One region of the Comamonas sp. NyZ500 genome, then DNA from elsewhere that is predicted to be linked to it. Evidence: riboswitches for the same ligand, from Rfam matches in the RefSeq annotation. Region 1 holds a riboswitch; the other holds the start of a gene.
What was found. A riboswitch is a leader RNA that binds a small molecule or an ion and turns the genes downstream of it on or off. The one in region 1 is predicted to bind glycine.
Positions count from the first base shown of each region.

Region 1 (15,321 bases):
AGGCAACTCGATGCTCGGTTTGGCGGCAGCAACGCCGATTGCATTGATGTCGTGAATGCATTCACTGCCGGCGAACAGTAACGGGCGGGCTGGTGTTCGACATTGATTGAGCATAAAAAAGCCAGTGCGGCGGAGCGCACTGGCTTGGGGGAGACCCTGGCTATCAGTCTTCGTAAGCGTCCATGGGCACGCAGCTGCAAAACAGATTGCGGTCACCATAGACGTTGTCCACGCGGCCCACGGGGCTCCAATACTTGGCGCGGCGCAGGGCAGGCACGGGATAGGCGGCGGTTTCGCGGCTGTAGCCATGTTGCCAGTCTGCGGCCAGCAAGGCCTCTGCCGTATGGGGCGCGTTCTTGAGCGGGTTGTCATCCCTGGACAGTCTGCCGGCCTCCACTTCGGCAATCTCGGCACGGATGGCGATCATGGCTTCGATGAAGCGGTCCAGCTCAGACAGGCTTTCACTCTCGGTCGGCTCCACCATCAGCGTGTTGGGCACGGGAAAGGACAGCGTCGGTGCGTGGAAGCCGTAGTCGATCAGGCGCTTGGCCACGTCCTCGGCCATCACGCCGCAGCTGTCCTTGAAGTGGCGCAGATCCACGATGCACTCATGGGCCACGTGACCATACTCGCCCGCATACAGCGTGGGGAAGTGCTCCTTGAGCCGCGCGCTGATGTAGTTGGCGTTGAGGATGGCGGTCTCGGTCGCCAGCTTCAGGCCCGGCTCGCCCATCATGCGGATATACATCCAGCTGATAGGCAGCACGGCTGCATTGCCTAGAGGGGCTGCGCTGACAGCTCCCACCCGGCGGGCGTCGCCTGCGGTGGCATGCCCCGGCAGAAAGGGCACCAGATCCTCGACCACGCACACGGGGCCGACGCCGGGGCCGCCGCCGCCGTGAGGAATGCAGAAGGTCTTGTGCAAGTTCAGGTGGCTGACATCGCCGCCGAACTCGCCGGGTGCGGCAAGACCTACCAGGGCGTTCATATTGGCGCCGTCCACATAGACGCGGCCGCCATGGCTGTGCACCAGCTGGCACAGCTCCTTGACCTCGGTCTCGAACACGCCGTGCGTGCTGGGGTAGGTGATCATGATGCAGGCCAGATTGGCGCTGTGCTTCTCGCAGGCCAGCTTCAGATCCGCCATGTCCACGTTGCCGTTGTCATCACACTTGGTGACCACGACCTGCAGGCCCACCATTTGCGCGCTGGCCGGGTTGGTGCCGTGGGCGCTGCTGGGAATCAGGCAGATATTGCGGTGTGCCTCGCCGCGTGATTCATGGAAGGCCTTGATGGCCAGCAGACCTGCGTATTCGCCCTGGCTGCCTGCATTGGGCTGCAGGCTGATGCCCGCGTAGCCCGTGGCCTGGCACAGCCAGTCGCGCAGTTGCCGGTCCAGCTCGGCATAGCCTTGCAGCTGGTTGGCGGGCGCAAACGGGTGGATGTCGGCGAACTCTGGCCAGGTGATGGGAATCATCTCGCTGGTGGCATTGAGCTTCATGGTGCAACTGCCCAGCGGGATCATGCTGCGGTCCAGCGCCAGGTCCTTGTCGCTGAGGCTGCGTATATAGCGCAGCATGGCGGTTTCGGAGTGGTGGGTGTTGAAGACCGGGTGGGTCAGATAGGCCGTGCTGCGCTGCAGGGATTCGGGGATCAGCGAGGTCGGGCCTTCGTCCATGGCTTCGATGGTGGGCAGGGCCTGGCCCTCCTGGGCAAAGATGCTCCAGAGCAGCTCGACATCGGCCCGGGTCGTGGTTTCGTCCAGGCTGATGCAGAGATATTCATCCCAGGCTTTGCGCAGGTTGACGCCTCGGGAGACGGCGCGAGCCGCCAGGGCGTCGGTGGCCTCCCGGGTGTGCAGGCTCACGGTGTCGAAGGCTGTGTCGTGGTGATGGGCGCTGAAGCCCAACTGGGCCAGGCCACGGCTCAGAATCGCTGTGAAGCGTGCCACACGCTGGGCAATGCGCCTCAACCCCTGGGGGCCGTGGTAGACGGCATACATGCTGGCAATCACTGCCGGCAGGACCTGGGCCGTACAGATATTGGATGTCGCTTTCTCGCGGCGGATATGTTGTTCGCGCGTCTGCAGCGCGAGGCGGTAGGCGGGCTTGCCATGCGCATCGACGCTGACACCCACCAGACGGCCGGGCAGGCTGCGCTTGTATTCGTCGCGGCAGGCCATGAAGGCTGCGTGCGGGCCGCCTGCGCCCATGGGCATGCCGAAGCGCTGGCTGTTGCCCACGACAATATCGGCATCCCATTCGCCGGGCGGTGTCAGCAGGGTCAGAGCCAGCAGGTCGGTGGCCACGATGGCGGCGGCCTGCTTGGCGTGAATGGCTTGCACATCGGCCTTCCAGTCCACGATCCAGCCGCTGGACGCGGGGTACTGGATGACGGCAGCAAACAGATCTCCTGCCAGCGCGGCCTCCCACTCTTGCTGGCTGTTGGCGATCACCACTTCGATGCCGATCGGCCGGGCACGGGTCTCGATGACTTCAATCGTCTGTGGGTGCAGATCGCCGGCGAGCACGATGCGATGGCTTCTGGATTTGACAGAGCGCCTGGCCAGCGTCATGGCCTCGGCGGCGGCCGTGGCTTCGTCCAGCATCGAGGCATTGGCGATAGGCATACCGGTCAGGTCGGTCACCATGGTCTGGAAGTTGACCAGCGCCTCCATGCGGCCTTGTGAGATTTCTGCCTGGTAGGGGGTATAGGCCGTATACCAGGCTGGATTCTCGAAGATGTTGCGCAGGATGACGCCCGGCGTGTGCGTGCCGTAGTAGCCCTGGCCGATAAAGCTCTTCAGCACCTGATTCTTGCTGGCGATGGCCTTGAGTTCGGCCAGCGCCGCGGCTTCGGTAATCGGCGCCGGAAGATCCATGGGCCTGGCGCGTGCGATGGAGTCGGGCATCACATCGCGAATCAAGGCGTCCAGCGAGGGCTTGCCGATGGCGGCCAGCATTTGTTGCTGCTCATCGGCATCCGGGCCTATATGACGGGGGATGAATTCGTGACTGTTTTCCAGCGCTTGCAGGGAAGCGACGGGGGCGGGAGGCGACATCAGCATGGGAGGGACCTATTCTCAAATACTGTGACTGACGGTTTGCATGCCAGGCATGCGTGAATGCCGTATGCCTGAAGGCATGCGGCCGGTGCTTCAAGCAGCGCTGGCTTGTTCCAGCGCGGTGTTCATCAGAGCCAGGCGTTCGCTTTCCTGGTCGGCATATTCCCAATCGGGATATTTGCTGCGTGCCACGGTGTTCAGCCATTGCTGGCAGGCCAGGGCAAGCAGGGCTTGCTGTTGCAGATCGGCATCGATGCTGCCTGTGATCTTGAGCTGACCAAAGGCGGTGGCCACGTGGGCGCGACAGACCGAGCGCAGATAGATCTGGTTCATGTCATCGCTGGCCAGCCACTGGGCCTTGGCCGCATCGTCATGAGTCAGCATGCCCTCGGGCACGGGCAGATCCCAGTCGCTCAGTTGCTGCTGCAAAAAGCGCAGGGCCTTGGCGTTGCCGCCTGTTTGCTCCTGGTACCACTCTTGAAGAGCGGCCAGTGTGTCGCTGCCATCATCGCTGCCGAAGGGGCTGAAGTCGTCACCGCCGTCGTAATAGAAGTCCTGGGCTGCGATGCGCGCAAAGGTCGGGTGGCTGGTCTCGCGGGCGAGACCGACGTCCGGATCGTCGAAATACAGAATGGTGCTCATGGCTGCATGCAAAAACGGCCTTCGCAATGCGAGGGCCGTTGATACGCTTAGTTGTCCTTGGCGAAGTCGTTGTAGGCAGTCTCTTCCATCAGGCCTTCGAGCTCGCCCACATTGCTCATCTTGACCTTGAAGAACCAGCCAGCGGCCAGGGGGGCGCTGTTGGCGAGCGACGGGTCGTCGCGCAGGGCTTCGTTGACTTCGACGATCTCGCCGGTCACGGGCATGTAGACATCGGCAGCGGCCTTGACGGACTCGACCACGCCAGCCACATCGCCGGCCTTGAAGGTGGAGCCCACGGCAGGCAGGTCCACAAACACCACATCGCCCAGTGCATCCTGTGCGTGTACGGTGATGCCGACGATGGCGGCATTGGTGTCAGCGGCGTTGATCCATTCGTGTTCTTTGGAATACTTGATGCTCATGGAAGGCTCCAGATGGGGGATTCAGGGGAATCGGGTGTTGTTTGAGAAAGGTCCAGCTCGCACTTTAGCGGTGTTCTGGCCGCTGTTTGGCAAACTGGCCCGTCTCATGCGCGGCGGCAGACCTAGCCGCGGTAGTAGCGGGTGGGAACGAAGGGCGTGGCGACCACTTTCATGGGCACGGGCTTGCCGCGCACCATGGCGAAGATTTCCGTATCGATGGCGGCATAGTCGGGCTCGACATAGGCCAGCGCCACAGGCTGGTTGAGCGTGGGGCTGAGCAGGCCGCTGGTGATGTGGCCGATATGCTGTCCATCCATGTTTTCCAGCACGGCGGGCTCGCGCACGGGAATGCGTTCCAGCGCGATCAGGCCCACGCGCTTGCGGCGCAGCGACTGAGGGTTCTGCAATTGCTCCAGCACGATGGCCGCACCGGGAAAACCGCCCTCGCGCTCGCCGCCGGTGCGGCGAACCTTCTGCATGGCCCAGTTCAGCGCGGCTTCGACCGGCGTGGTGCTGGTGTCGATGTCGTTGCCGTACAGGCAAAGTCCGGCTTCTAGGCGCAGCGAGTTGCGCGCGCCCAGACCGATGGGGGCCACCTCGGGCTGTGCCAGCAGCGCTTCGGCAAAGGCTTCGGCAGCTTCGCCGGGCAGGGAGATTTCAAAGCCGTCCTCGCCCGTATAGCCGCTGCGCGTGATGTAGAGCGCATGGCCTTGCCAGTCGAAGTGGTTGCCGGTCATGAAGACCAGTTGTGTCACACCGGGAATCAGGCGCGAGAGGGCTGTGGCAGCTTGCGGACCTTGCAGGGCCAGCAGGGCGCGATCGGGCAATGGGACGACCTCGCAGCGGCTGGCGATGCGGCTCTGGATATGAGCGATATCGGCCTCTTTGCAGGCGCCGTTGACGATGAGGAACAGATCTTCGCCGCGGTTGACGAACATCAGGTCGTCGAGAATTCCGCCTTGTTCATCGAGCAGCAGGCCGTAGCGCTGCTTGTGCAGGCCCAGGTCCATGACATCGACGGGCATCAGCGATTCGAGCGCGGCGGCGGCATCGGGGCCGCGCAACAGCAACTGGCCCATGTGCGAGACATCGAACAGGCCGGCAGCCTTGCGCGTGTGCAGATGCTCGGCCATCAGGCCTTGAGGGTATTGCACGGGCATGGCGTAGCCGGCAAACGGCACCATGCGGGCACCCAGTTTCTGGTGCAGTGCAAACAGCGGTGTGGAACGCAGATCGGAAGAGGTGTCAGCAGCAGTCACAGGCAAGCGCTCCGGTGGTCAAACCAAAATGAGTGGCCATGCATGGCTGGGCCATGCGTGGCGGGCTTGCCCTGCTGTCCGCTTTACCTGAGAGATTCACTGCACGCATTGCATCGGGCAGTTTGCTCCTTCGGTGGATGCCGGCGCACATACGAAATGACGGCCTGCATCTCTCTCCAGCAAGGGACGCTGCAGGTTTGCACACCTTGCAGCGCTTGTCAGTCCTTTTGCCTGAGCGTTTTGACACCGGGTTGGGGGTCTGCGCCTTCGGCGGTGCGAGGCAGCTTCAAGCTGCAGGCACTCTCTCCTGACCTTGGCGATTCTAGCGGTGGGCAAGGGGCTTGCACCACCGAATCGGATGGATTCTGGGGTTTTCGAGCACAGATCGCTGGAATTGAGCTTGCGGTCTCACTGCGGTTCTGTGTTCATGGCGGGCGTTCGAGGAACATCGATCTCCTGGCGCGGAAACACCAGTTGGTAGGGCTGCTCGAAGCAGGACGTCACGGGCTGGCCCTGGCGCATGCCGGGCTTGAACTTCCAGCGTTCGAGCGAGCGCATGATGGACTTCACGATGCGGGGATCGGTATCGGCGGGCTGGTAGGCCACACGGCCGAGTTCGCCCTGGACCGTGACTTCCAGGCGGAAGACCACCGTGGTCTCCAGCCCGTTCGGAAACCAGTGGGCGCTGATGAAAGGCGTGGTATGGCGGCGTGGCTGCGGTTGCCGATCGAGCTGGGCGGGGGGTGTGCAGTCTGCCTTGATCCAGGCAGGCCATTCCATGCTCTGTGGCCGCCTGTGCTGCGTGTCCAGTGGCGGAGCCGGCGTCGGCTCCGGCTGCCCGGAAACTGTGCTCGAGATGCCGGCAGTCGGCGGTTGCTTGGGCTGGCTGCCATCGAAGAGGTGGGAGCAGGCTCCGAGCAGCAAGGCGGTCAGAGACGCGGCGCAGGCGGCGGCAAGGTGTGAGGTGCGCGAAATGTCCATGAGGACATTGTCGGCCATGCGGGTTGCACCTTCAGGGTTGCGCGGGGCGCAGATCCAGTCCCTTGCTGTCGGCCTCGGCGCAGGCGCGCCACCAGGGCGATCCGGCATGGGGGGTATCCAGGTCCAGGCGCTCGCCCATCATGGGTGTGGCGATCTCTATGCCGTGCTGCCTGCCCAGATTCAGGATCTGCTCAAAGGGGTCCCACCAGGCATGCATGGCGAGGTTGAAAGTGCCGTTGTGTATGGGCAGCAGCCATTGGCCGCCGAGATCCCGGTGTGCCTGCACGGTCTGCGCCGGATGCATATGGACATAGGGCCAGTGGGCGTCGTAGGCGCCGGTCTCCATCAACGTGACATCGAAGGGGCCGAAGTGCCTGCCGATTTCGGCAAAACCGTCGAAGTAGCCGCCATCGCCGCTGAAGAAGACGCGCAGCGGCCTGTCGGCCTGGCGATCTTCTATGGTCCAGGACGCCCAGAGCGTGCGGTTGCCGTCGCGCAGGCTGCGTCCCGAGAAATGCTGGGCCGGCGTGGCCGTGAAGCGCAGGCCGTCGACCTCGCTGCCCTGCCACCAGTCGTGCTGCACGATCTTGTCGGCCGGCACGCCCCAGGCCACCAGTCTGTCTCCCACTCCCAAGGGGCAGAGAAAAACTCCCACCTTGGGCGCGAGCACGCGAATGGTGGCGCGGTCCAGATGGTCGTAGTGGTCATGCGAGAGCAGCACGCCGCGCAAGGCAGGCAACTCGTCCAGGGCAATCGGCGGGGCATGAAAGCGCTTGGGGCCGGCAAACGATAGCGGCGAGGCGCGCTCGGAAAACACGGGGTCCGTCAACCACCAGCCGCCGCGCAGCTTCATCAGCAAGGTCGAATGGCCCAGGCGATACAGGCTGCGTTCGGGCGCGAGGTTCAGCTCGGTCGTGCTCAGCGGCAAAATGGGCAGCGCCTTGCCCGGCTGGGAATCGGTCGGCTTGTTGAAGAAGAACTTCCATAGCGTCCCGGCATCTGGCTTGGGGCTGTTGACCGGACGCGGATGCGTGTTGCGAAAACGCCCGCCCGAATACTGAGGCGAGTCCTCGTAGTCGGTGATGGAGGTGGAGAGACTTGGTTTGCGAAACAAGATCAGGCGCCTTATTGAGACATTGGCCGCAGTTTGGGACGGTTTGCAGCGCTGCAAGAGCCGGCTTGCAAGAGGCCGTAACACAGGCACGGCCATTCAGCTGCTTTCTCGGGGCGGATGCGACACTCGCTGTCTGAGGAGCAAATGCACATGAATCCCATGGTTCACAATTTGGAGAGCATGCTGGCGGCCGGCAAGGATGGTGCGCTGCTGCGCTATACCCTGGGCAAGGCCTATGCCGACGACGAGCAGATGGCCGTGGCGCGCGAGCATCTGCGTAAGGCCACGGCACTGGATGCCGAATACTCCGTCGCCTGGAAGCAATTGGGCAAGGTGGAGCTGGCGCTGGGCGATGCACAGGCCGCGCGCGCCGCCTGGCAGCAAGGGCTGAGCTGCGCCCAGACCAAGGGCGATGCCCAGGTCGTCAAGGAGCTGCAGGTGTTTTTGCGACGCCTGGACAAGCAAGCTGATGGTACTTAGGGGCTATCAAAAAAATAGCTGAAAACGCTTGTGATTCAAGAATTTTCAGCCAATTTTGTCTGAAGTTAATCAGTGTGCGCCAGCGGCCGCGTCGGAGGCTCCTGCGGCAGAGGCCGGGCGCTTGGTGAACCAGATCAGCACGATCAGGCTCAGGAACAGAAAGGACGATGCCAGAAAGATGTCGTCGGCAGCCCGCGTGAAGGCCTGCTGATCGATCAGCCGGTTGATCTGGACATAGGCCTGCTCGGCACTCATGCCCGCTGCCTGCAGATTTTTGACCGTGCTGGCAAACGTGCCCTGGCCTTGCACCAGCAACTCGGTCAGATGGGCATGGTGCATGGAAGCCCGGCTTTCCCAGAGCGTGGTGGCAATCGAGGTGCCCATGGCGCCGGCCGTGATCCGCACGAAGTTGGACAGGCCTGCGGCGGCCGGAATGCGGTCCGGCGTCAGTCCGCTCAGCGTGATGGTGGTCAGCGGAATGAAGAAGAAGGCCATGGCGCCGCCCTGGATCAGCGTGGGAATCAGGATATGGGCGAAGTCGGTCTCCACGGTGAACTTCGAGCGCATCCACAGCACCATGGCAAACACGATGAAGGCAATCGTGGCCATCTTGCGCGGATCCCAGACACCGACCTTGCGGCCCACCATGGGCGTGAGCAGGATGGCAAGCAGTCCCACCGGCGCCAGAGCCAGGCCGGCCGAGGTGGAGGTGTAGCCCATCCATTGCTGCAGCCACAGCGGCAGCAGCACCACATTGCCGAAGAACAGGCCGTAGGCGATGGACAGCGCGATCGAGCCGGCCGCGAAGTTGCGCCTCTTGAACAGGCGCAGATCGACGACGGGATGGGCGTCGGTCAGCTCCCAGACCACGAACACGGCAAAGGCCACGACGGCGATCACCGCAAAGGCGATGATTTCATTGGAGGCAAACCAGTCCAGCTCCTTGCCCTTGTCCAGCATCAGCTGCAGTGCCGCCACCCAGAGCACAAGCAGGGACAGGCCCACGGTGTCGATAGGCAGCTTGCGCGTGGGCGTTTCGCGGTTGCGGTAGATGCTCCAGGTCATGAGGGCCGAGAGCAGGCCCACGGGCACATTGATGTAGAAGATCCAGGGCCAGGAAATATTGTCCGTGATCCAGCCGCCCAGCAGCGGCCCCACCACGGGAGCGACCAGCGTGGTCACGCCCCATAGCGATAGCGCCACACCGGCCTTGGCGGGCGGATAGCTGGACAGCAGCAGGGTCTGCGACAGCGGAATCATGGGGCCGGCCACGGCGCCTTGCAGCACGCGGAACAGCACCAGCATCTCCAGCGAGGAGGCAAAGCCGCAGAGCCAGGAGGTCAGCACGAACAGCAGCACGCTCATGGTGAACAGGCGCACGGCACCGAAGCGCTGGGTGAGCCAGCCCGTCAGCGGCACGGAGATGGCATTGGCCACGCCGAAGCTGGTGATGACCCAGGTGCCCTGGCTGGGGCTGACGCCCACATCGCCCGAGATGGCCGGAATGGCCACGTTGGCGATGGAGGAGTCCAGCACGTTCATGAAGGTGGCCAGCGAGAGCGCCAGCGTGCCCAGGGCGAGCTGTGCGCCCTTGAGCGGGGCGATGGCAGGCACCGCCGGAGCCGGTGGCGAGGCACCCGCTCCGGGATTGGCAGAAGTCGAGGAAGTCATGGCTGATTCCGCGTCTTATTGCGCAGGCTGGGCAGCGGGTTGGGCGGGCGCAGCCGGGGCCGGAGCGGGCAGACCGGCCAGCTGGGTCAGTGCCGGCAGCTTGTCGCCCGCGATGATGTGCTGGATGCGCTGCTCGGCCTGGGCCAGGCTGCCGTCATAGACCGTGGTCTGGGCTACGGGCTCGGTACGCGGCGTGCTGGCCAGGGCCTGGCCGTCCTTGTCGCGGATATCGACCTTCGCGTCCATGGACAGGCCCACACGCAGCGGGTGCTGCTTGAGCGCTTCGGGCTCCAGGCTGATGCGCACGGGAACGCGCTGCACCACCTTGATCCAGTTGCCGGTGGCGTTCTGCGCGGGCAGCAGCGCAAACGCCGCACCCGTGCCCGCACCCAGGCCCACGACCTTGCCTTCGTACGTGGTCTTGTCGCCGTAGACGTCGGCGGTCAGCTCCACCTTCTGGCCCATGCGCAGATCGGCCAGCTGGCTTTCCTTGAAGTTGGCATCCACCCAGAGCTTGTGCAGATCGACCACGGTCAGCAGCGGCGAGCCGGCGGCCACGCGCTGGCCCAGTTGCACGCCGCGCTTGGCCACAAAACCGTCCACGGGCGCGATCAGCCGCGTGCGCTGCAGGGCCAGATAGGCCTCGCGCACCTTGGCTGCGGCCGCCATGACGGCGGGGAAGTCCTCGGCGGTCGTGCCCTTGGTCTGGGCTTCGGCGGCCGTCAGCTGGGCCTTGGCAGCACGCACGGCGGCTTCTGCGGCCGCCACGGCGTTGCCGGCAGCCGTGGCCAGGGCCTTGGCATGGTCAAACTCTTCCTTGCCCACGGCACCGGTGGCCGTGAGCGGGCGGCGGCGCGCCACATCCTCGTTGGCCTTGGCGGCATCGGCCTTGAGGCGCAGCAGATCGGCTTCGCGCTGGGCCACCTGGGCGGCCAGCGGGGCGTTGTTGGCATACAGGGTGCGGGTCTGGCGCGCAGTCTGGGCCAGCTGCGACTCGGCCTGGGCCAGTTGCACCAGATAGTCGGCAGGGTCCAGTTGCACCAGCAACTGGCCGGCCCGGACATAGTCGGTATCGTCGGCACCGATGCTGATCACGGTGCCGCCGACCTGGGGCGTGATCTGCACCACGTTGCCGGCCACATAGGCGTTGTCCGTGGTCTGGTAGTTGCGGGCCACCATCCAGTGCCAGCCGCCCCAGGCGATGGCGGCCACGGCGACGGCGGCTGCCACGATGGTCAGGCCCTTGCGGCGGCCCGCTGGGTTGGCGCTGGGCGTAGCTGCCGCAGGAGCTTGGGGAGCGTTCTGAGTAGGCTTGGTGTCGGTCATGATGTTGGCGCTTTGTTATCTGTGAAGCGGTTTTGCGCTATTGAAAAGAGGAGCTGCTAGCGCTTATCAATAAAAGAATTGAGAGTGTTTTTGCCTTGAATTCAATGGCAGTAAAGCGGTAGCAGCTATTGATTTTGTTGAGTTCGATGTCTATTGCACGGCAACAGCCGGGGTGTCGTCGCTCCAGCCGCCGCCCAGGGCTGCGGCCAGGGCCACGCGGGTATCGAGCTCGCGCGCCTGCAGGTCCACGGCCAGGCGGCGCTGGTTGATGAGCTGGGTTTCGGTGTTGAGCACGGTGATCTGGCTACCCAGACCGGCCTGATAGCGCTGCACGGCAAAGTCATAGGCCCGCTCGGCCTTGGACAGCGACTCGGTTTGCAGCTGCTGCTGGCGCTGCAGCGATTGCACGGAGGCAATGGCATCACCCGCCTGCTTGACGGCATCGAGCACGGCGCCGTTGTACTGGGCGATGGCGGTGTCGAGATCGGCCTGTTTGCCGCGCAACTGGGCGCGCAGGCGCTTGCCGTCGAAGATGGGCAGGCGCAGCGCAGGCGTGATGCCCATCTGGCGCGAGCTGCCCTGCAGCAGATTGTCCAGGCCCAGCGCGTTGAGGCCCACAAAGGCCGTCAGATTCACATCGGGGTAGAAGTCGGCCCTGGCCGATTCAATGCCTTGCGTGGCCGCTTCCACGCGCCAGCGCGCGGCCACCACATCGGGGCGGCGGCCCAGCAGATCCGCGCCCAGAGCCTGCGGCACGGGCTGGATGCGCAGCACCGACAGTCTGGGCGAGAGCGCATTTTGCGCATCGGGCGCCTGGGCGCAGAGCACGGCAATCGTGCGGCGCGCCAGCGTGATCTGCTCGCCGAGCATCTCGATCTGGGTCTGGGCATCGGGCATGCCGGCCTGGGCCTGGGTCAGCTCCACCTGGCTGTCCAGGCCCGCTCGGGTGCGCTGCTCGCTCAGGCTCAGCAAGGACTGGCGCTGGCCCAGCGTGCGCTCTGCCACTTCCTTCTGGGCAATCAGCCGGGCCAGGGCGATATAGCTGCGCGCCACCTGTGCGGCCAGCTGGTTGGCGGCAGCAGCGCTGTCGGCCCTGGCGGCGCGCGCCTGGCCCAGCGCGGCCTGCAGGTCCGCGCCATGCTTGCCGAAGAAGTCGGGCGACCAGGACAGGCCGGCCTGCAGATTGCCGCTGTTGTAGATATTGCCCGCAATGGGGGCGGGAATCATGCCGTTGGCCGTGTAGCGCTGGCGGGTGGCATCGGCGCTCAGCGTGCCGCGCACATCGCTGGCCGTGCTGCTGGCCGTGGCCAGGGCTGCGGCTTTTTCAAAGCGGGCGTTGCTGGCGGCCAGGCTGGGGCTGCCGGCCAGGGCCTGATCGATGAGCTGATCGAGCTGGGCATCGCCCAGACCTGTCCACCATTGGGAGGAGGCCAGTGCCGTGGCGTTCGCAGCGCTGAGGCTGGCGGAGTCGTTCAGGCCGACATCGGCCGAGCCCAGTCGTGTCAGCGGCTGGTGCGCCGGCCCTTGCGAGGCACAGCCTGCCAGCGCGAGCACGGCGGCCAGTGCTGCGGTTGCCAGCAGCGGGCGACCAGGGGCTTGCTCTGCGGCGGGTTTGCGTGAAGATCTAGAGGTCATGGAAAAGTGCCAGTGGTTTTTATTGAAATAGGGCGGTAAAAAAGTAGGCAGCAGGTCAGCCTAGTCCCTGGGGTCGCGGCCTGCCTCGTTCGTTTGGATGGGGGGCTTGCCAGGCTCCTGGGTCAGGGCCTCTCGAAGCGCATCGCCGTTGACCAGCATGCGCTGCAGCATGGACAGCATCAGCGTGCATTCGCTGTGGCTGAAGCCGCGCAAATGGCCGTTGAGCACCTTGGTCAGAACCTTGGGCACCTGGGTGGCGACGCTGCGTCCCTCCTCGGTGAGCACCAGGTGCACCACGCGTCGGTCGGTGGTGGAGCGCTCGCGGCGCAGCAGCCCCTTGGCCTCGATGCGGTCCAGCGCGCGTGTCACCGAAGCCGGGTCCATGCCCAGGTCCTTGGCCAGCGTGCTGCTATTGGTGTCGGCGCAGATCAGCAGCTTGTACAGCGGCAGCCATTGCACATAGGTCAGTCCTTGCTCGGCCAGCTGGGCGTCGGCCAGCTGCAGGATGGAGCTGAGCACGCGCCGCATGAGAAAGCCAATGCTTTTGTCCGGCGCGTAGACCCCTGCCTGGTAGAAGAAGCTGGATTCGTCCTGCGGGTCGATGATGGGGTCGGTCTGGTTTTGCAATGGCGCCACCAATATTTGCTTGGTCAATGATTGAGCCGGCAATTATTGTGCAGCTGCAAAAAAATGTCAGCAAGGTTTTGAATGGAGCCGGACCTGCCTGCGCAGTCTCTGTTTTTGTTGCTATGAAAACAAAAGCAGTTTGAGCATTGTTGGTATGCGCTAAAGCCTTGTCGGACTCATAAAAAAGCCCGGCCATGAAGACCGGGCTTGCTGAAGGCTGCTTCAGGCTCAGAGCGGCACGCGCAGCACGACCACGATCACCAGACCCAGGGCCAGATTGAAGGAGACCCATTTGCGGATGCTCTCCAGCGCCTTGCCGCCTGCGGGCCAGTCCTTGAGCTGCACGGCCGCATCCAGGCGCTTGAACAGCGCAAAGCGGATATGACCGAACACGGCCATCATCACCAGGCCCAGAATGCTCATCACGATCCAGTTGACCGGCATATTGAACTGGCCGCCGGCCTGGGCGGCCATGGCGTGAATGCTGCCAATCATGCCGATGCCGGTGGCCAGCACGACGACCACCAGCACGAGGACCCAGGCAAAAAAGCGCTGCAGCACGCCATGCATCAGCGTCACGCGCTCGGGTGGCTGCAGGCCCTGGACGGCAGGACGCAGAAAGAAATGTGCGAAGAACATGCCGCCCACCCAGATGATGATGGCCAGAAGGTGCAGAAGTTTGAACAGGATGAAAAGCATGGTTTGTGGGGCTTGATTGGGGAGACATTGCAAGCCTAACGGAGATCGTCCTACGGGTGGAACACACAGGCCGAAATAGCAGGACTTTCGCTTTGCCCGGGTCTGATTAGACTTGGCTGTAATCCACAACAGCCAGCAATGGCGCAGGAGTCCTTATGTCAGAACAAGCCACCGTCGTCGCCTTCAAGCAGTCTTCCGGACGGGTCGCCTTGCGCACCGGCAACGGCCGCTTTGTGCTGGCCGAGCAGACCGATTCCAGCGCGCTGCGTGAAGGACAGAGTCTGAACGGCAATATGAGCGAGTTCGGCCCGGAGGTCTGGAGCGATGACAGCGGGCAAAATCATTACGAAGTCTTTGTGCTGGGCTGGGATCTGTCGCAGGAAGCGGTCGAGCTGGAGATGTGATGTGTTGATCCTGAAAAAACAGCTGCCAGCGCTTGATTGACAGGCGCTGGCAGCTTTTTCTTTTTGGATTTTCCTGGAGCCGGGGCTTTCACCCCGGCGCGCCCTGTTACTTCTTCAGGTCGAAGCGGTCCAGTTCCATGACCTTGACCCAGGCAGCGACGAAGTCCCGGTAGAACTTCTGCTCGTTGCCCTTTTCGGCATAGACCTCGGCCACGGCACGCAGAATGGCGTTGGAGCCGAAGACCAGATCCACGCGGGTGCCGGTCCACTTCTTGGCGCCGCTCTTGCGGTCCACGCCTTCGTAGTTGCCATCCTCAAGGGGCTGCCACTGTGTGCCCATGTCCAGCAGGTTGACGAAGAAGTCGTTCGTCAGCTTGCCCGGAGTCTGGGTCAGCACGCCGTGGTTGCCGGCGGTGTTGATGTTGATGGCGCGCAGGCCGCCGATCAGCACGGTCATCTCGGGGGCCGTGAGCGTCAGCAACTGGGCCTTGTCGATCAGCAGGGCTTCGGCAGGTGCCGGGAAACGTCCTTGCAGGTGGTTGCGGAAGCCATCGGCCTTGGGCTCCAGCGGCGCAAAGGATTCGGCATCGGTCTGCTCGTCGCTGGCGTCGCCGCGGCCGGGAGTGAAGGGCACGCTGATCTTCACGCCAGCGTCTGCCGCTGCTTTTTCAACGCCCGCGCTGCCGGCCAGCACGATCAGGTCGGCCAGCGAGATGCGCTTGTCGCCGTCGGCAGCCTTGTTGAACTCGCGCTGGATTTCCTCGAGCTTGCCCAGTACCTTGGCCAGTTGCGCAGGGTTGTTGGCGGCCCAGTCCTTTTGTGGAGCCAGTCGGATGCGGGCACCGTTGGCACCGCCGCGCTTGTCCGAACCACGGAAGGTGGAGGCCGAGGCCCAGGCCGTGGCCACCAGCTCCTGCACCGACAGGCCCGATGCCAGCAGCCTGGCCTTGAGGGCGGCCACATCGGCGTCGTTGACCAGTTCATGCTTGACCGCCGG
Region 1 is NZ_JAEIJE010000001.1:577,677-592,997, forward strand. Features, by position in the region: gene gcvP (aminomethyl-transferring glycine dehydrogenase) at 164-3,067, opposite strand; gene JAO85_RS02570 (MolR family transcriptional regulator) at 3,158-3,706, opposite strand; gene gcvH (glycine cleavage system protein GcvH) at 3,754-4,128, opposite strand; gene gcvT (glycine cleavage system aminomethyltransferase GcvT) at 4,251-5,387, opposite strand; glycine riboswitch at 5,452-5,577, opposite strand; glycine riboswitch at 5,597-5,707, opposite strand; gene JAO85_RS02585 (energy transducer TonB) at 5,796-6,386, opposite strand; gene JAO85_RS02590 (MBL fold metallo-hydrolase) at 6,400-7,482, opposite strand; gene JAO85_RS02595 (hypothetical protein) at 7,633-7,962, shown strand; gene JAO85_RS02600 (DHA2 family efflux MFS transporter permease subunit) at 8,032-9,633, opposite strand; gene JAO85_RS02605 (HlyD family efflux transporter periplasmic adaptor subunit) at 9,649-10,959, opposite strand; gene JAO85_RS02610 (efflux transporter outer membrane subunit) at 11,110-12,594, opposite strand; gene JAO85_RS02615 (MarR family winged helix-turn-helix transcriptional regulator) at 12,655-13,230, opposite strand; gene JAO85_RS02620 (CopD family protein) at 13,450-13,920, opposite strand; gene JAO85_RS02625 (hypothetical protein) at 14,076-14,324, shown strand; gene katG (catalase/peroxidase HPI) at 14,431-15,321, opposite strand, start outside.

Region 2 (15,321 bases), on a different contig from region 1:
GCCTGCTGGCGGCGTTTCACCAGGCCAGGCCCGAGGTGCGCATAGCGCTGCACAACCAGACCAAGGATGAGCAACTGCAGGCGCTGCGCGAACGCAGAATCACCATTGGCTTCAACCGGCTGGTGCCAGCAGAACCAGGCATAGGCGTGCAGACCGTGCTCAAGGAAGCCCTTGTCGTGGGTCTGCCGGCCACGCACAGGCTGTGCGCGCGCGAAGAGGTCGCTCTGTCCGAGCTCGACAACGAGCCCATGATCCTCTACCCCAATCTCTCTCTGCATGGCCTGGCCCAGGAAGTCAGCAATGCCTTCCACCGCGAGGGCCTGCGTCTGAACGTGGCCCAGTCGGTGGAAGATGTGCTGACCTGCGTGGCTTTGGTTGCAGGCGGTTTTGGCGCCTGCATCACCACGCGTTCGGCCACCAGCTTGCGCCTGCCCGGCGTGGAATACCGGCCGCTGCACTCGCGCCACTTGCGTGACATCGAGCTCAGCTGCCTGTACCGCAGCGACGATGCATCGCCGGTGCTGGCGGCCTTTCTGGACGTGGTGCGCACCTTTGCGGGCCAGAGCAAAACCTAGGCCTGGAGGGGCAGGCAGGCGCCAGGTTTCAGCCACCTTGCTGGTCCCCAACCAGACCCAGGGCCTGCAGGCCGGTCTCGGCAATGGTCTCGTCCTGCTGCTCGCTGCCGCCGGACACCCCGATGCCGCCAATGCGTGCGCCCTCCACCACGATGGGCAGCCCACCGCCAAAGCCCACAAAGTGCGGTCGCAGGACCAGGCCCTGGCGCACGGCCGGCGAATGCTGGGCCAAGGCCTCATTCCACTGGCCCGTGGGCAGGCCAAAGCTCACGGCCGTATAGGCCTTGTCCGTGGCGATGTCCATGGAGTGCAGGGCTGCGCCCGTCATGCGCACAAACGCGGCCGGCACCCCGGCCGCATCCACCACGGCCACATTGACACGCACACCCAATTCCACTGCCTTGGCTACGGCCGCACCCACGGCGCGCAAGGCTGCTTCGGTGCGGATCACGGGCTGAGAAACCATTAGTGAGTCCAGCATGTCAAGCCTCCTCAAAATGCTTTGACTACTGTGAAGCGCACCAGCGAACCCTTGGGCAGGGCCCCCGTGCCGGCCGTGGCGCTGACTTCCTTGTAGACCGCGCCCTTGAGGAACATGCCTGCACCTGGCACCGGGTAAACCAGCTCGGCGCCCAGTGCATGGCGCGAGGAATGCTGGCTCGTGGCACCCGGGCCTTTGTCATCGCTGATCTGCCACTGGCTGTAACCCACCAGGCCGGCTTGCACGGCACCAAAATGCTTGCCCAGACCCCATTCCAGCGTCACCTGGTTGCCGTTGCGAAAGCCCATATCGTTCTTGCCGTTACGCTCAAAACGCATAAGACCCGAGGCCGAAATGGTCTTGGCAGCGTCGAAGTAATAGGTCAGGCCACCGGTGAGCATGGTGCTTTTGTAGCCCTTGCCCGGCGAGGCCGGGTCGCGGCTGCTGGCCGAGTCCAGCCAGATCCCGGCACCGGCCACGGCGTCCCACTGCGGTCCATGCCAACCCAGCACCAGCGGGCCCAGATAGACGTCGCCCACACCCGAGCGGCTGTCGGAAATGCCGGCCGCATTCACCGTGAGCGAGGTGCGCATCACCGGCACGATGGCTTCCATGCCGTAGTCCGCGCCCAGCAGCTTGTAGTTGGTGATCCAGACAAAGCGGTTGGCCAGGGCCGTCACGGTTCCACGGTTGTGGCCGGGCAGGTTGTCGCTGCTACCCGGCGCGCGGAAATCGTTGATGTTGTAGTTCACCATATAGCCGAGGTAGTACATGCCGGGCGGCGGCACGCTGGGGCCTTGCATGCCCTCCACACCGGGGACGTAATGGCCTTCGGCCTGCAAGGCCGTGGCTGCCAGCGCGCCCAACAGGGCCAGGGCAGCAGATGCAATCTTGTGGTTCATCTCTATCTCTTTCTTGTGGGTTCACAAATGTCTCGGGGGTCCATGGGGCTGTGCAGGGGCCCTGCGCCAAAAACTGGCGCGGCCCAATCAGGGTTGCCGCGCAAGGGCCGCCCTGCAGCGCTGGCAGCGTCCCCCTGCCCGCATCGCTTGCGATGCGAAGAGCGGGGGGAAGGCGCGAAGCGCCTCAGGGGGTGTTCCCTTTCAGGTGTACACATCCGTAAACGACGCCACGAGCTCACCCGTGTGATAGAAAATGCCGCTGCCCAGACGGTCCTCGCTCCAGGTGGTCACGGGGCGATCGGGCTGGGCCAGATAGCCCAGGCCGGCAAAGGTCTCGTTGCGGTTGCCGCTGGGGTCGAAGAAGTAAATCGTCTCGCCGCGCGTGATGCCGTGGCGCGTGGGAGCCACATCGATGCGCACCTTGTTCTTGGCCATGACGTCGGCGGCCTTGAGCACGTCGTGCCAGGAGTCCAGGAAGAAGGCGATGTGGTGCAGGCCCGAGGTGGGGCCGCCCACAAAGGCGATGTCGTGCGGCGTGGTGGAGCGCGCCATCCAGGTCGCGGCCTGCATCTTGCCTTCGGGGCCGACCAGAATCTGCTCGGTCAGGAAGAAGTCCATGCACTCTGCCATGAAGCGGGTGTTGTCCTCCACGGTGTTGATACCGGCCTCGGGATTCATCTCGCACATCAGCAGACAGTGGTCTATCCAATGCGCGCCTGCGCCCTTGAGGCCATCGGGCCAAGGGTCGGGGTTCAGAGAGCCCACGTCTGTGCCCACGCACTCCTTCTTGGCGTACAGGCGCATCTCATGGCCGCTGGGCAGATTGAACTGCAGCATGCGACCCACCGTGGGCTGGCTGCCTTCGGGCAGCATGGTGGTCTTCACACCCCAGGCCTCGATACGTGCCTGCAGGCTGTCGAGGTCGGCATCGTTTTGCACCTTGTAGGCCACATGGTTGAGCCCGGCGCGATCACTTTGCGTGAGGATGAGGGAATACTTGTCCCACTCGTCCCAGCATTTGAGGTAGACATTGCCCGCCGCATCGCGCAGCGTGACCTTCATGCCCAGCACGTTTTCGTAGTGCTTGAGCGCTGCATCCATGTCCATCACGCGCAAGTTGGCGTGGCCGATTCGCATTACACCCATGTTTGTCTCCTTAGTTGCTTGTTGGTGTGTCGTGGGTTGTGGGCGCAGGGGAAGCCGCCCGCAGAAAAAATGGTTTATGCAGGCGCTGTGCCACCGCAATGCGCACGGCTTCCATCGGGGCGACACGGCAGGCCAGGGTGTAGCCCTGATCACGCTCGAGATCGCTCACATGGGCACAGCTCACGGGGCCCAGATGGCGTACCGCACCTTCGAGCACCTGCACCTTGCAGACGCCGCAGCCGCCGTTGACGCAGCCCACTGGAATGCCTTTGCGCCCCAGGCGCAACATGCCGCTCAGCAGGCTTTCGTGGGTGCCGCAGGCATAGGTATCGCCGGTTTGCTCAACGCTGACTTGCACGTTTTGCATGGCTGTCATGGCTGCCTCAGACACGCTTGAACAAGGGGCTGCGCGTGCCTTGCGCATCGGCGGCCGAGAGGAATTTCTCGGTGTAGATGTCACGCTCAAACAGCCGGCCCTGCATCAGGGTGGAAATACAGGCCTCGACCATGGGTGGTGGCCCGCACAGATAGGCTTTGCAACCCGCAAAGCCGCCTTGAAAATGGGCTTGCGCAGCCTCGTGCACAAAGCCACGTGCGCCTTGCCAATCCCCGCAGTCCTCGCCCGATATCGCGGGGATGTAGGTGAAATGCGGGTGCTGCGCGGCCAGGGCGCGAAACTCGTCGTCGTAGTACAACTCCTCGCGCGAGCGCTGGCCGTAGACCAGGGTGATGGGCTGCTCGCAACCATTGGCCAGCAGCTCCAAAATCATGGCGCGTGGACTGGAAAGCCCCGAGCCCCCTGCCATGAAGACCATGGGCTGGCGTGCCGAATGGCGCACAAAAAAGCGCCCATAAGGCCCGGCCAGCTGCAGGCTGTCACCTTCGCTCAAATGCTCGTGCAGCCAGCCCGTGCCCGCGCCGCCCGGCACCAGGCGCACATTGAGCTCGATCTCCTGGGCGCAGCCATCGGCGCCAGGCGCGTTAGCGATGGAAAAAGCGCGCGAGCCGCCCTGCACCTCGCTCAGACCGGGTATGCGCAGCTGCACATACTGGCCCGCCTGGTAGCGCATGGACTGCTCCAGGCGCAGGTGCAAAGCCTTGATGGTGGGCGTCAGATCGACGATGCGCACCACTGTGGCCGCAAAGTCGCGCACGGGGATGATTTGCGCATCGGGCTCGTCCTCGAAATCGGCCTCGATGGTGGCATCGGACTGCAGCGTGGCGCAGCAGGCCAGCGTCATGCCGTCCTCGCGTTCCATGTCCATCAGCGCGAAAGGATTGGCCGCGCCGTGGTCCACCTCGCCGTCGCAAACCTGGACCTTGCAGGTGCCGCACAGGCCGTGGCCGCAGGCGTGGGGAATGTAAATACCCTGGCGCAGAGCGGCGTCCAGCAGGGTCTGGCCTTCCTCCACTTCAATCGAGGCGCCCAGGGGTTCTAAGGTCAGTTGGTAGCTCATATCGTCTCGCTCTCATTCCTGCAGCGCCGGCCAGGCCAGCGCTGCAACCGCCAGGGTGGTTAGCTGTAAGAGCCTTGGATGCCGATCAGGCCCGGGGTGCGAAAACGGATCACGTCCTTGTGTGTCAGGCCGTTATCGGCCAGCGACTTGGAAGCATCGGGCGACCAGGGTTGGCCCGACTTGAACCACTGCACCTCACTCCAGTCGATGCGTGCAAAGTCGGGGTGGGCGCCGTAGACATCGGGCAGCACGGCCTGGGCCAGCGCACCGAAAGGCATGTCGGGCGGCAGCGGCAGGGCCACGGGCGAGCAGAACATCAGGTGGTCTTCCCAGCCGATATAGAGCAGAGGCGCGGGAAAGTTCTCGCGCACATCCTTGGCGGGAAAGCGATAGGGCTTGAGTGCGGTGACGCTCATGGCTGGGCCTCCTGGCTGGGGTTCGCGGAAGCGTTACTGGCTGCGTGGTTGGCCGAGGTTGCCGGTGGCGGATCGCCGCGCCAGGCCGCGAAATTGCGCTGGTCCTCCGATCCCTCAAAGTCCATGTTGTCGCGGCCCACATTCATGCCATACCAGTCCAGCACGGCAGCCAGCGGGTCAAAGCCTTCGGCCGTGGGGTCCACATCGGGCTTGAAGCAGTTGCCCTGGTAGATCTGGTGCACCGGCAGCCAGGACTGGACAAACTTCTCGGGCTCGTCGTCGAAGACATGCTTGCAGCCGTCGCTGCAGAAGTGGTATTTGCTGCCCTCGTAGTCGGATTCGCGGTAGCAGATCCTGGTGGGGTCACCGGGCTCGGTGAAGCCCATAGGGATCTGGCAGGTGGTGCACAGCATGGGCAGGGTCTTGCTGTAAAAGCGCTTGCCGGCCTGCTGCTCGGCACGGTAGTGCTCCAGGCGAGGACGGTAGTGCTTGTCAAAGCTGTCCGGGTATTTTTCAGACAGCCACTGCATCTCCTGCTCGCCGGGCACCCAGGTGTGAAAAGGTGCGGCTGCCGTGTAGTTGTAGAAGATGTTCCAGGCCTGGTGGCTGATGTGGTCCTTGCCTTCGCAGGCCAGCTTCCAGCCTGCGGGCTCGCGGATGCCGTAGCGCGCCAGGTCGCGGAACAGAGCGCCGCCGTTTTCCTCGGCATACATCTCCCAGGCTTCCTTCCAGCTCATCACGCGCTTGGGCAGCATGTAATCCTGCATCATGGCCACCAGGGTCAGCACGCGGTAGCCGCGCCAGAACCATTTGTCGATCCAGCGCTGCACGATGGGCACGTTGCCCGGGTCCTGCTCCAGCATGAACTTGATGCATTCGATGCCCAGCGTCATATGGCGCGACTCATCGCTTTGCGCCGAGAAGCCAAAGGTCACGGTGGACAGATCGCCGTTATGCGCCGCGCCCGACATGAAGGGCACGAACAGCAGATTGGTCAGCACATATTCGAAGGAGAAGCTCACTGCCGTGAGGAACTCGAACGGACCTGCGCTCAGCGCATCTTCAAAAAAGGACTTGGGCACCGACAGAAACCAGACCCGGTCGAACCAGTGGCTGGAGCTGTGCATGCCGTTGAAGTACTTGTTGTAGTTGGACAGCGCATGGGTCTCGGTCTGGAAGTGACGCAGCTCGTCGATGGACTGCATCTGCGCCGCCACGCGTGCCCCCGCACCGGTGAAATGCCGGCCCGCATGGGCAAAACCGCGGTGGGCGTAATACTCCAGCGGCACCACGCCCTGAATAAACAGCTTGAGCGCGTTGAGATAGCGCGCATCGGTCACGCCCAACTGGCCGTTGTTCTGGGCAAAGGCCTCGATCACGGCGTAGAGCTTTTTCTCTTTTTCGCCTTGGTACTTCCAGTAGGCGTCCATGGTCAGGCGGAAGGGGTCTTCCCACTTATCCCAGTCGTGGATCTTGATACCCTCGAACTTGTCATAGGGGAAGACCTTGTCCATGGGCTGGTAGCTGGTCTCCCAGCCCAGGCCACGTGTCATGGCGGTGTAGCGGTCCTTGAGGCCCAGCTTTTTCTTGATTACGGGTGCGTCCATGGTGTCTCCTTGGATGGCGTTGTCTGGTGGTGTTCGGGGAGCGGTTCTTACTGGTTCCAGCTCAGGGAGAACTCGTCGTCGTCCTCATCCACATGGCCGGACAGCGTGACCAGATTGATCTGGATCTGCTGCAGCTCGTAGGGGCGACCGGTCTGCTCTTCAATGCTGGCGCGACGTATGACCAGGCGGCCGGGGGCGTCGATTTTCACGAGACCGGGCGAGTAGACGGCCTGGGCGTGGGTGTTGTCGGCGAGGATGGCATCCACCACGGGACGCGATTCCTCGTTGTCCTGAAAGGCGATGAACACCTTGGAGACGGGGGTGCTGGCAGATGTGCTCATGGCGCTGCTCCTCAGATGTCCAGACCGGCCTTGCGGGCACGGGCATCCAGGCTTTGGCGGACTTCGCTGAGCACGGCTGCGCCACGCGCACCCAGGGCCAGTTCGGCCACGGCGGCCAGTGCCACGCAGGCATGGTCGGCATAGCTCAGATACCAGTGCGACAGCTGGCTGCGGTTGTCTGCGGATTCGGTTGCAGCTACCTTGACCACGGCATCGATCCAGCGTGCGGTCTCGGTGTGCCACTCGGGCATGAAGGCCGTGAGCATGGCCACGGCCGTGCCGCCCTGCACCGTGACATGCTCGTCCACGAAGTGGTTGTAGATCAGGGGATAGAGCAGTCCGTCGAGCACCATGTTCTGGGCCACGAACAGCTCCATGGGGTCCTGCACCACAAGCAGGTCTTCCACCAGATGGCGCAGCGGCTGCCAGGCCGGGTGCTGCATCCAGTCGTTCTTGCCGGCTTCGAGCACGCCGGGCTCGTCCATGACCAGGCCCAGGCGCGTGAGGTACTGGGCCACGCCCAGATGGTCCATGGCATGCATCATGGCCGGAGCCGTGAAGGGCGTACCGTAGCCACGTGAGCAGATCTGGCTGTTGTTCATATTGCCGCCCCAGGCCACATGACGCAGCGGCATCAATACATCGCAGGCCTTGGCGCGCAGGGCATCGGACATCTTGCCGGCCAGGTTGCGCGACTCCACAAACTGGTAGTTGGCTTCCACGGCCTCCTGCTGCTTGGCACGGGTCATGGTCCAGGTGGCGTAGTAGTACTGACGTGGATCGCGCAGCGCGTTCCAGTCGGCCATGCGGATCGCCGTGCGGCCGGTGTCGAACAGCTCGAACTCAGGCTCCCACAGCGGCCGGTAATGGAAATGATGTGTGGGCTGCACGCCCAGCGTGGCCTCCAGATAGCGCGACGCGGGCTTGTCTCCCGTGTAAGCTGCCACGCGGGCAAAGGTATGGCGCAGCGGCTGTATCTCGCGCGCCGAAAGCTCGATGTTCATGGGCTTGTCTCCTGTGTTGTCGTGGGATGCGTGAGTGATGGTCAGAGCAGCCTGGCTTTCTGGACCTGGCAGAAGGCCTCGAAGTCGGCCTCTGTCATGGCCAGCTCCACCGTGAGTTCGGGCCAGCCCACGGAGAACTCAAAGTCCACAAAACCGTTGGCACGCTTTTGCAGCACGCGCACCGAGCGGCGCGTGAGATCGCAGGCGGGAAGATCGAGAGTGCTTGTTTCCATGAGGGGCTCCTGGCGGGTCTGTGGCTTTTGCAATTGCACAGCCCGTGCCAGTTCATGGAAATATCGATAAATCAAGGGTTACTCCCTAAATTTATGCGTGTTTGAGCAAGCTGGGGAGCAGTGATTCCAGGGCAAACCCTAGGACGGCATCCACAGTGCTTCAGTTCCTACTGCGCTGCAGCATGACCAAATGATCAAGCACCCCAAGCAAAGGTGCGCAATTCATCAATTACGCCAGCAGTTCAAGGCCGGGGATGCGGGTCAATCCCGTAGCCAGAATTCGATGTTTTATCGATAGTTTTCTCATGCCCCACACTCCTCCCGCCTTACCCTCCGATGCCGATTTGCGCAGCCAGGTCCGCTTCTCCACCGAAGACGGACTGATCTGGCTCTCGGGCCAGCGCATGTTGCTGCTGCATCTGGCCTCTCTTCACGCCCTGCGCCGCGAAATGATGAACACCATGGGCCCCGATCACACGCGGCGCCTGCTGCTGCGTGCCGGCTATGCCGCAGGTGAGCGCGATGCGTTGCTGGCACGCCAGATAAGGCCCACAGCCAGCCTGTTCGAGATGTTTGCCGTAGGTCCCCAGCTGCACCGGCTGGAGGGTGCGGTGCGCGCCACGCCGGAAATCTTTGAGGCCGATGAGCAGGCGGGCCACTTTCAATGCGTGGTGCGCTGGGAACACAGCTGGGAAGCGGAAATCCATTTGCGCGAATGGGGCCCCCAGGACCAGCCCTCGTGCTGGATGCTGCTGGGTTATGCCTCGGGTTACTCCAGCGCGTTCTTCCGTCGCCCGGTGTTTTTCAAGGAAATGCAGTGCTCCACCTGTGGCCACGCACACTGCCTGATAGAGGGCCGGTTTCAACATGAGTGGCCCGATGGCGAACAGATCGCACGCGACTACGACCCCGACTCCATGCTGGTACGCCTGGATGAGCTGCAGTCTCAGGTCGAGGCCTTGCGCACCGGCCTGGCCCCTTGCGACAGCCAGGGCCCGTTGCTGGGCCATTCACGTGCCTTTCAGGCCGCGCTGGAGTTGCTGTCCAAGGCAGCTCCCACCCAGGTTACGGTGTTGCTCACGGGCGAGACCGGCGTGGGCAAGGAACGCTTTGCGCGCGCCCTTCATGCCATGAGCCCGCGTGCCGACAAACCCTTTGTGGCAGTGAACTGCGCGGCCCTGCCCGCCGACCTGATAGAGAGCGAGCTGTTCGGCGCCGAAAAAGGCGCCTTCACCGGCGCCACAGCCACGCGCATAGGGCGCTTTGAACGCGCCCATGGCGGCACACTGATGCTGGACGAGCTGGGCGAGCTACCCCTGGCCGCCCAGGCCAAGCTGCTGCGCGTGCTGCAAAGCGGCGAGGTGGAACGCCTGGGCGGCCACCGCAGCACCCAGGTCGATGTACGCGTGATCGCCGCCACCAATGTGGACCTGGAGAAAGCCGTGGAACAGGGGCGCTTTCGGCGCGACCTGCTCTACCGCCTCAACGTCTACCCCATACGCATCCCTGCGCTGCGCGAGCGCGTGGACGATATCGAGCTGCTAGCCATGCATTTGCTGCAGAAATACTCGGCCTTGCACGGCAAGCCGGCCCCGGGCTTCAGTGACCGGGCGCTGACCGCGCTGCGCGGCCACAGCTGGCCCGGCAATGTGCGCGAGCTGGAGAACCTGGTGGAACGCGGCCTCATCCTCACGCCGACCGGCGAACCCATCGATGTGGCTTGCCTGTTCCCCCAATGGAGCGATAACGGCCAAAGTACCATAGACGACCAAGGCCATCTGGCCCAGGCCTGCGGCACAGATGGCGATCTGCATACGGCCAGTGTCTACGACAGCATGCAGCACCAGGGGCTTTCGCTGGACGCCCTGGAAGACGGGCTGCTGCAAGAAGCCGTGCGCCGCGCCAGCGGCAATCTGGCCGCAGCGGCCCGCGCCCTGGGCATGACCCGCCCCCAACTCAGCTACCGGCTCTCACGCATCCGCGAACGCACAACAGGTACCGAGGAGTAAACGCTTGGCCAAGAAATCCTTTATGCAATGCCTGGCCCTGCCCGAGGTTGAATCCAGCGGCGGCGAGGCATCGCGCACCCTGACCGAGCAAACCTATGCCCGGCTGCGCACCGACATTGTCGAAGGCCGCCTGCTGCCTGGCAGCAAGCTGCGCATAGAGCATCTGCGCCAGGCTTACGAGGTCGGTGCAGGCACCTTGCGGGAGGCGTTGACGCGCCTGGTCAGTGATGCCCTGGTCACAACCGAAGGCCAGCGCGGCTTTCGCGTCTCCACCATCGCCATGGACGACCTGCAGGACATCACCCGCCTGCGGGTACATATCGAAACCCATGCACTGCGTGAATCCATACGCCATGGCGACGCGGCCTGGCGGTCCCAGTTGCAGGCCAGCTATGACGAGCTCTCGGCAGCCGAGCAACCGCTGTCCAGCGACAACCGCCGCCAGTGGGAGGCCTTGAACCTGCGCTTTCACGAGACCCTGCTCTCCGGCTATGCATCCCCTTGGACATTGAAGGTGCTACGCCTGCTGGCGCGCCATAGCGAGCGCTACCGCTGCTACGCCATGGAGCAGCCCGCGCTCACCCGCGATGTGCATGCCGAGCACCAGGAGATCTTCGAGCTCGCCATGGCTGGCCACGAGGCCCGCGCGGCCCTGGCCCTGGAAGCCCATATTTGCACCACCCCCCATCTGCTGCTGCAGGCCATGCGGGAAGGCAAACTGGTGTTGCCTGGCATCCGGCCGGAAGGGGAGGTATGAACTGCAGCACAGTTTTATCATTTTGATATCCGTCTGTGCTGGATAGGAAAGTGCCAGAGGATAGACAGGGTATGTCTACCTGTCTAAGAGCAGTCCATCACTCGATTGCCGTTGCCATTCAGGCCACTGACCACGAATAACTCCGTAGGCCAGCATTCGTCAGAGGCTTGCATGAATCAAGCCGACTTCCGCTTTTGGCCGGGACGCGACCGTCTCAGAACGAATACGAAAGGACTTTCCTAGTTCTGCGCTGATGCCCAATGATCAGCATGGATGCTCGAAAGTCCCATCGGATTCAACTGGAGAATGCCATGACTGAGCTGACCGATGGGCCCATCGTGCGAGTGGGCGTCGATCTTTCCAGGCGGTTCTACCAAGTGCAAGCGGTGGATCAGTGGGGCCACCTGGTACTTGCTAAATCCCTATCTCCCGAGCGCTTTTATGCATGGTGCGCCATTAAGCGCGTCGGCCATACCAATCAGCTTAATGAGCGCATCTTGATCTGAGCTGTTGAACCTGATTTGGTCCTTGTACCACCCAAAAAAGGGCTCGCCCTTCCATTCGATAAGATGGAATCACTTTGCTTCACCCTCAAGCTTCATGTCGATGTAGTCCATTGACCAGGCAAGTTCGGCGTCAGATAAGAGCAATGCATCAACATCTTCCTTGGTGACTGGGGCATCGGTGGCATCCAACCAATTGCTAGTTCTAACCAAGTGCAAGTCGTAAGCCATGACGGAATGCTCTCTAGAGCTGCTGTGTCGTGGATTGACGGTTAGGTTGTACTTTGGGCTACCGACAAGGTCGGCTGGCTAAAAAATCGCCCAGGCTCACTGCACGCAGCGAAGACACTACCCCGTTCAAGTACTTCACCGTGTCTTCAGCAAAGGCATCAATGCAGAGGTAATTGCTTGCGCCTGCTCCGAGGTCAGTGGGTCGTACGAGACAACAATATAGGCGCCCTCCTCAAGTACATCCGCACGGGCGACGTGGTCGCTGAGTATGCCCACCACCTGCTCTGGCGTAAGTCCGAAGTAGTTGCTGCACTGTTCTCTGGCCCAGTAGTTCACTTGCCTGATGTGAAGGCACTCTTGTCTACGTGGACCGGATTGAGCCCGGACTTGCATACGCTCTTCATCACTTGATCTCCAGAATTCGTCTTCCTCTTCAGCCAGCACATCCATGTCCTCCACCGCAGCGAAGAACGCACCAAAGCTGCGTATGTAGAGGGGGATCACCTGATCGAAAACATACTTCAGGTCGGCTCCATTTTTCGCGGAATTGAATTCGACAGTCATGTAGTCTTCAAGGCATGGAAGCGCCTCTGAATTTCGCCGATACCTCCGGCTTAAAAGTCCAATTTCAAGGCCACTGACCTCCTCGTGAAGTCGATAGCTCACTTCATGGATAGGCCAATCGGGCCGGTCTTCAAATGTGATGACATCCACATTCGCCAGCCCCCAAGGTGCAGGAAGCAAAGACAAACTCTGGCATAGCTTTGCGTAGATTTCAGCAGGACTTTCGTCAAAATCGAATACTCTGCAAACCCTGACAACGTTGGACGTATTTTTCATTTTCTCCGCTGCCGGACATTCATTCCGCTCGGACAGACCGAGTGGACTCCGAAATTCAATCTACGCTTTTCTGCCGCGCTTTTTTGCTCTGGCATCTGCAGGCAAGTACCGCTCGGCATACACACCATTTGGGTTCAGCACGGTCGCGGAACGATTCATGCGATGCCTTCTCCGAATTCGGATCGCTGAATCGGAAGGGGCGGAACGAAAACCTGCACTCTCAGGACGCCTCGAATGAGCCAATGCACGTTCCAGCCCAGATTACCACTGGGGGGCGTTGTTGCACAAATTGCCGGCTAAGGTGAGGTCCTGCGGCGCGGCGAGGATGCGCGTGGTGACGAAGCCGCGAACGACGACTGCGTTCTGCACGCGCGCCATGACCATGTTGATGCCGCCGGTGCCGAGGCAGCGCCCCGTGGCGGGGTCATTGCCGGGGTCGGCCGCTCCGCTTTCAGGGACCAGAAGAATCTGTAGGCGTCTTCGCCATCAAGCCAGATGCGTTCAATCGGGAAGCATGGCGTTTCTTCCGGTGGAAGCCGGTCCGGCGGCGGAGCCTGCGCCGGCTGCAACCGCACATCGGTCGCTGTCTCCTGCTTCTCGCGCAGTATCCGCTCACGCTCTTGCTGGCGCAGCAGCTCCTGCGCGGCGTTCTCCTGTTCGGCACTGTTTTTCGTTTGTGCGGACGCCGGCACCATCAGCGCCAGCAGGCCGAACAAGGCCCAACGCGCCTGTCGAAGCCAATCTCCCATCCCATCTCCTTTTGCAAGCGTGTGGAGACACGCTGCGGCCCTGCACGAACGCCGGGGTTCGCCGTGACCGTTTGATCTGAAGTGGATAAGGATAGGAACGGACTCGATCGAACGGCATAAGAAGATTCTTAAAAATGGCCGTGGGGATGCGCCGGTCAGCACAGTGCTGGCCAAACGAAGCGCAATGGTCTTCGTTCTGACGAGCTTTGCGCTTTTTGGCCTTTGATGTCGTGCGTATGAGTTTTTCACGGCGGGCGGCTTCACAGACGAAGACGCGGGCTTGTGCGAGCCATGGCGGGTTCAGACCGGCCTTCCGCTCCCCCAGCCGGCAGCCGCAGAACCACACCAATACAGGTATTAACCCGAATAGAGTCGCTGAAACTGGCTAAAATCGCGCCCATCCCGCGGGAGAGCGGAGCCTTTCAAGGGTTCCCGCCGAAGGCGCAAACTCCCATAATCGCTCAGGCAATAAGTACCGCAGGTGGGTCTGACAGGACCCGGATATCGCCAACTGGAGAGCAGCCCGCAACCACAAGTCTGCAGGGCTCACCGAAGGGGCAAGCATGTCCACCGCGAAGGTGCTCATGCGCAACTCTCAGGTAAAAGGACAGCGGGAGAGGCAAGCCGGACACTCCCGCCGATGTGAGTGGCTGGTCTATTTTCAAGTGCCTTCATGCTTCCTTCCGTCTCTTTGCTGGACTCGTTCCAGGCCTCCAACTTCACCGTCATGCTGGTCATCTATCTGGTGGCCATTACCGCCGAAGCCATGTCCGGCGCACTCGCCGCAGGCAGGCGCAATATGGATATCTTCGGCGTCGTCGTCATCGCCTTTGTCACAGCCCTGGGAGGCGGCACCATCCGCGACATGGTGCTGGGCCACTACCCCATCGGCTGGACCCAGCACCCTGAATATGTGTATCTGGTCATCAGCTTCGGTCTGCTGACCACCGTGATTGCACGCCATATGCACAGGCTCAAGCAGGTGTTTCTGCTGCTGGACGCCATGGGCCTGATCGCCTTTTCGCTGATCGGCTGCAATACCGCGCTGGAGTTGGGCTACCCCACCATCGTCATCATCATGGCCGGCATGATTACCGGCATCAGCGGCGGCATCTTGCGCGATGTGCTCTGCAACCAGGTCCCCGTGGTGTTCCGCCGCGAGCTGTATGCCAGCGTGTCGCTGTCGGTATGCCTGATGTTCCTGGGCCTGCGCTATCTGGATGTCAGCCCCAATATCAGCACCATCGTGTGTTTTGCCGGCGGCCTGGCCTTCCGTCTGGCCGCCATTCGTTTCAAATGGCGTCTGCCGGTTTTTTCGTACCAGCAGCGCTGGGAGTGATCGAGACTCCCCTGTGGCGCTGCGCGCCTCCCCCTCTCTTGCTAAGCAGGAGGGGGACGCAGCCATCGCTGCGGGGCGGCCCTTGCTTGGCTGCTCTGAACTAGACTGCGCCATGCATTACCCATGTAGTTTCACTTTCCATGTCTGAACCGATCACATGGATGCCGGATGGCACCCCCTATAGTTCCAGATTCGGCGATCGCTATCACAGCGAGTTCGGCGGCCTCGACCAGGCCCGCCAGGTTTTTCTCGGTGGCTGCGATCTGCCAGTTGCCTGGGCCGATGCAGCGCAGTGGCGCATTCTGGAAACCGGCTTTGGCTTCGGCCTGAATTTCCTGGTCACCTGGGCGGCATGGAAGGCCGATCCCAGACGCCCGCGCATTCTGCATTTTGTCTCGGTGGAGGCCTACCCTGTCTCGCGCGAGGATCTGCTCGCGTTTTTGCCGGCCGATGAGGTACTGCGCGCGCTTGGCGAACAACTGGCCGAGCAATGGTGGGGACTGCTGCCCGGCGTGCATCGCCTTTCCTTTGATGACGGCCAGGTGCTGCTGACGCTCTATATAGGCGATGCCAGGACCATGCTGCGCAAACAGCAGATGACGGCGGACAGCGTATATCTGGATGGCTTCTCTCCCCAGCTCAACCCCGAGATGTGGGATGAAGATGCCATGAAGAACATTGCCCGCCATTGCCGCCGGGGCACGCAGCTTGCCACCTGGTGCGTGGCCGGC
Region 2 is NZ_JAEIJE010000023.1:13,191-28,511, reverse strand. Features, by position in the region: gene JAO85_RS22595 (LysR substrate-binding domain-containing protein) at 1-575, shown strand, start outside; gene JAO85_RS22590 (heme-binding protein) at 604-1,056, opposite strand; gene JAO85_RS22585 (transporter) at 1,068-1,958, opposite strand; gene JAO85_RS22580 (catechol 2,3-dioxygenase) at 2,160-3,104, opposite strand; gene JAO85_RS22575 (2Fe-2S iron-sulfur cluster binding domain-containing protein) at 3,115-3,480, opposite strand; gene JAO85_RS22570 (NADH:ubiquinone reductase (Na(+)-transporting) subunit F) at 3,488-4,561, opposite strand; gene JAO85_RS22565 (phenol hydroxylase subunit P4) at 4,621-4,977, opposite strand; gene JAO85_RS22560 (aromatic/alkene/methane monooxygenase hydroxylase/oxygenase subunit alpha) at 4,974-6,584, opposite strand; gene JAO85_RS22555 (MmoB/DmpM family protein) at 6,632-6,925, opposite strand; gene JAO85_RS22550 (aromatic/alkene monooxygenase hydroxylase subunit beta) at 6,937-7,929, opposite strand; gene JAO85_RS22545 (phenol hydroxylase subunit) at 7,971-8,162, opposite strand; gene JAO85_RS22540 (sigma-54-dependent Fis family transcriptional regulator) at 8,468-10,171, shown strand; gene JAO85_RS22535 (GntR family transcriptional regulator) at 10,176-10,928, shown strand; gene JAO85_RS22530 (hypothetical protein) at 11,240-11,434, shown strand; gene JAO85_RS22525 (hypothetical protein) at 11,504-11,662, opposite strand; gene JAO85_RS22520 (hypothetical protein) at 11,798-12,502, opposite strand; gene JAO85_RS25830 (hypothetical protein) at 12,764-12,886, opposite strand; glycine riboswitch at 13,647-13,739, shown strand; glycine riboswitch at 13,753-13,872, shown strand; gene JAO85_RS22510 (trimeric intracellular cation channel family protein) at 13,925-14,590, shown strand; gene mnmC (FAD-dependent 5-carboxymethylaminomethyl-2-thiouridine(34) oxidoreductase MnmC) at 14,752-15,321, shown strand, end outside.
Region 2: linked by a shared signal. The riboswitch ahead of JAO85_RS22510 (trimeric intracellular cation channel family protein) and the one ahead of gcvT (glycine cleavage system aminomethyltransferase GcvT) in region 1 are both predicted to bind glycine.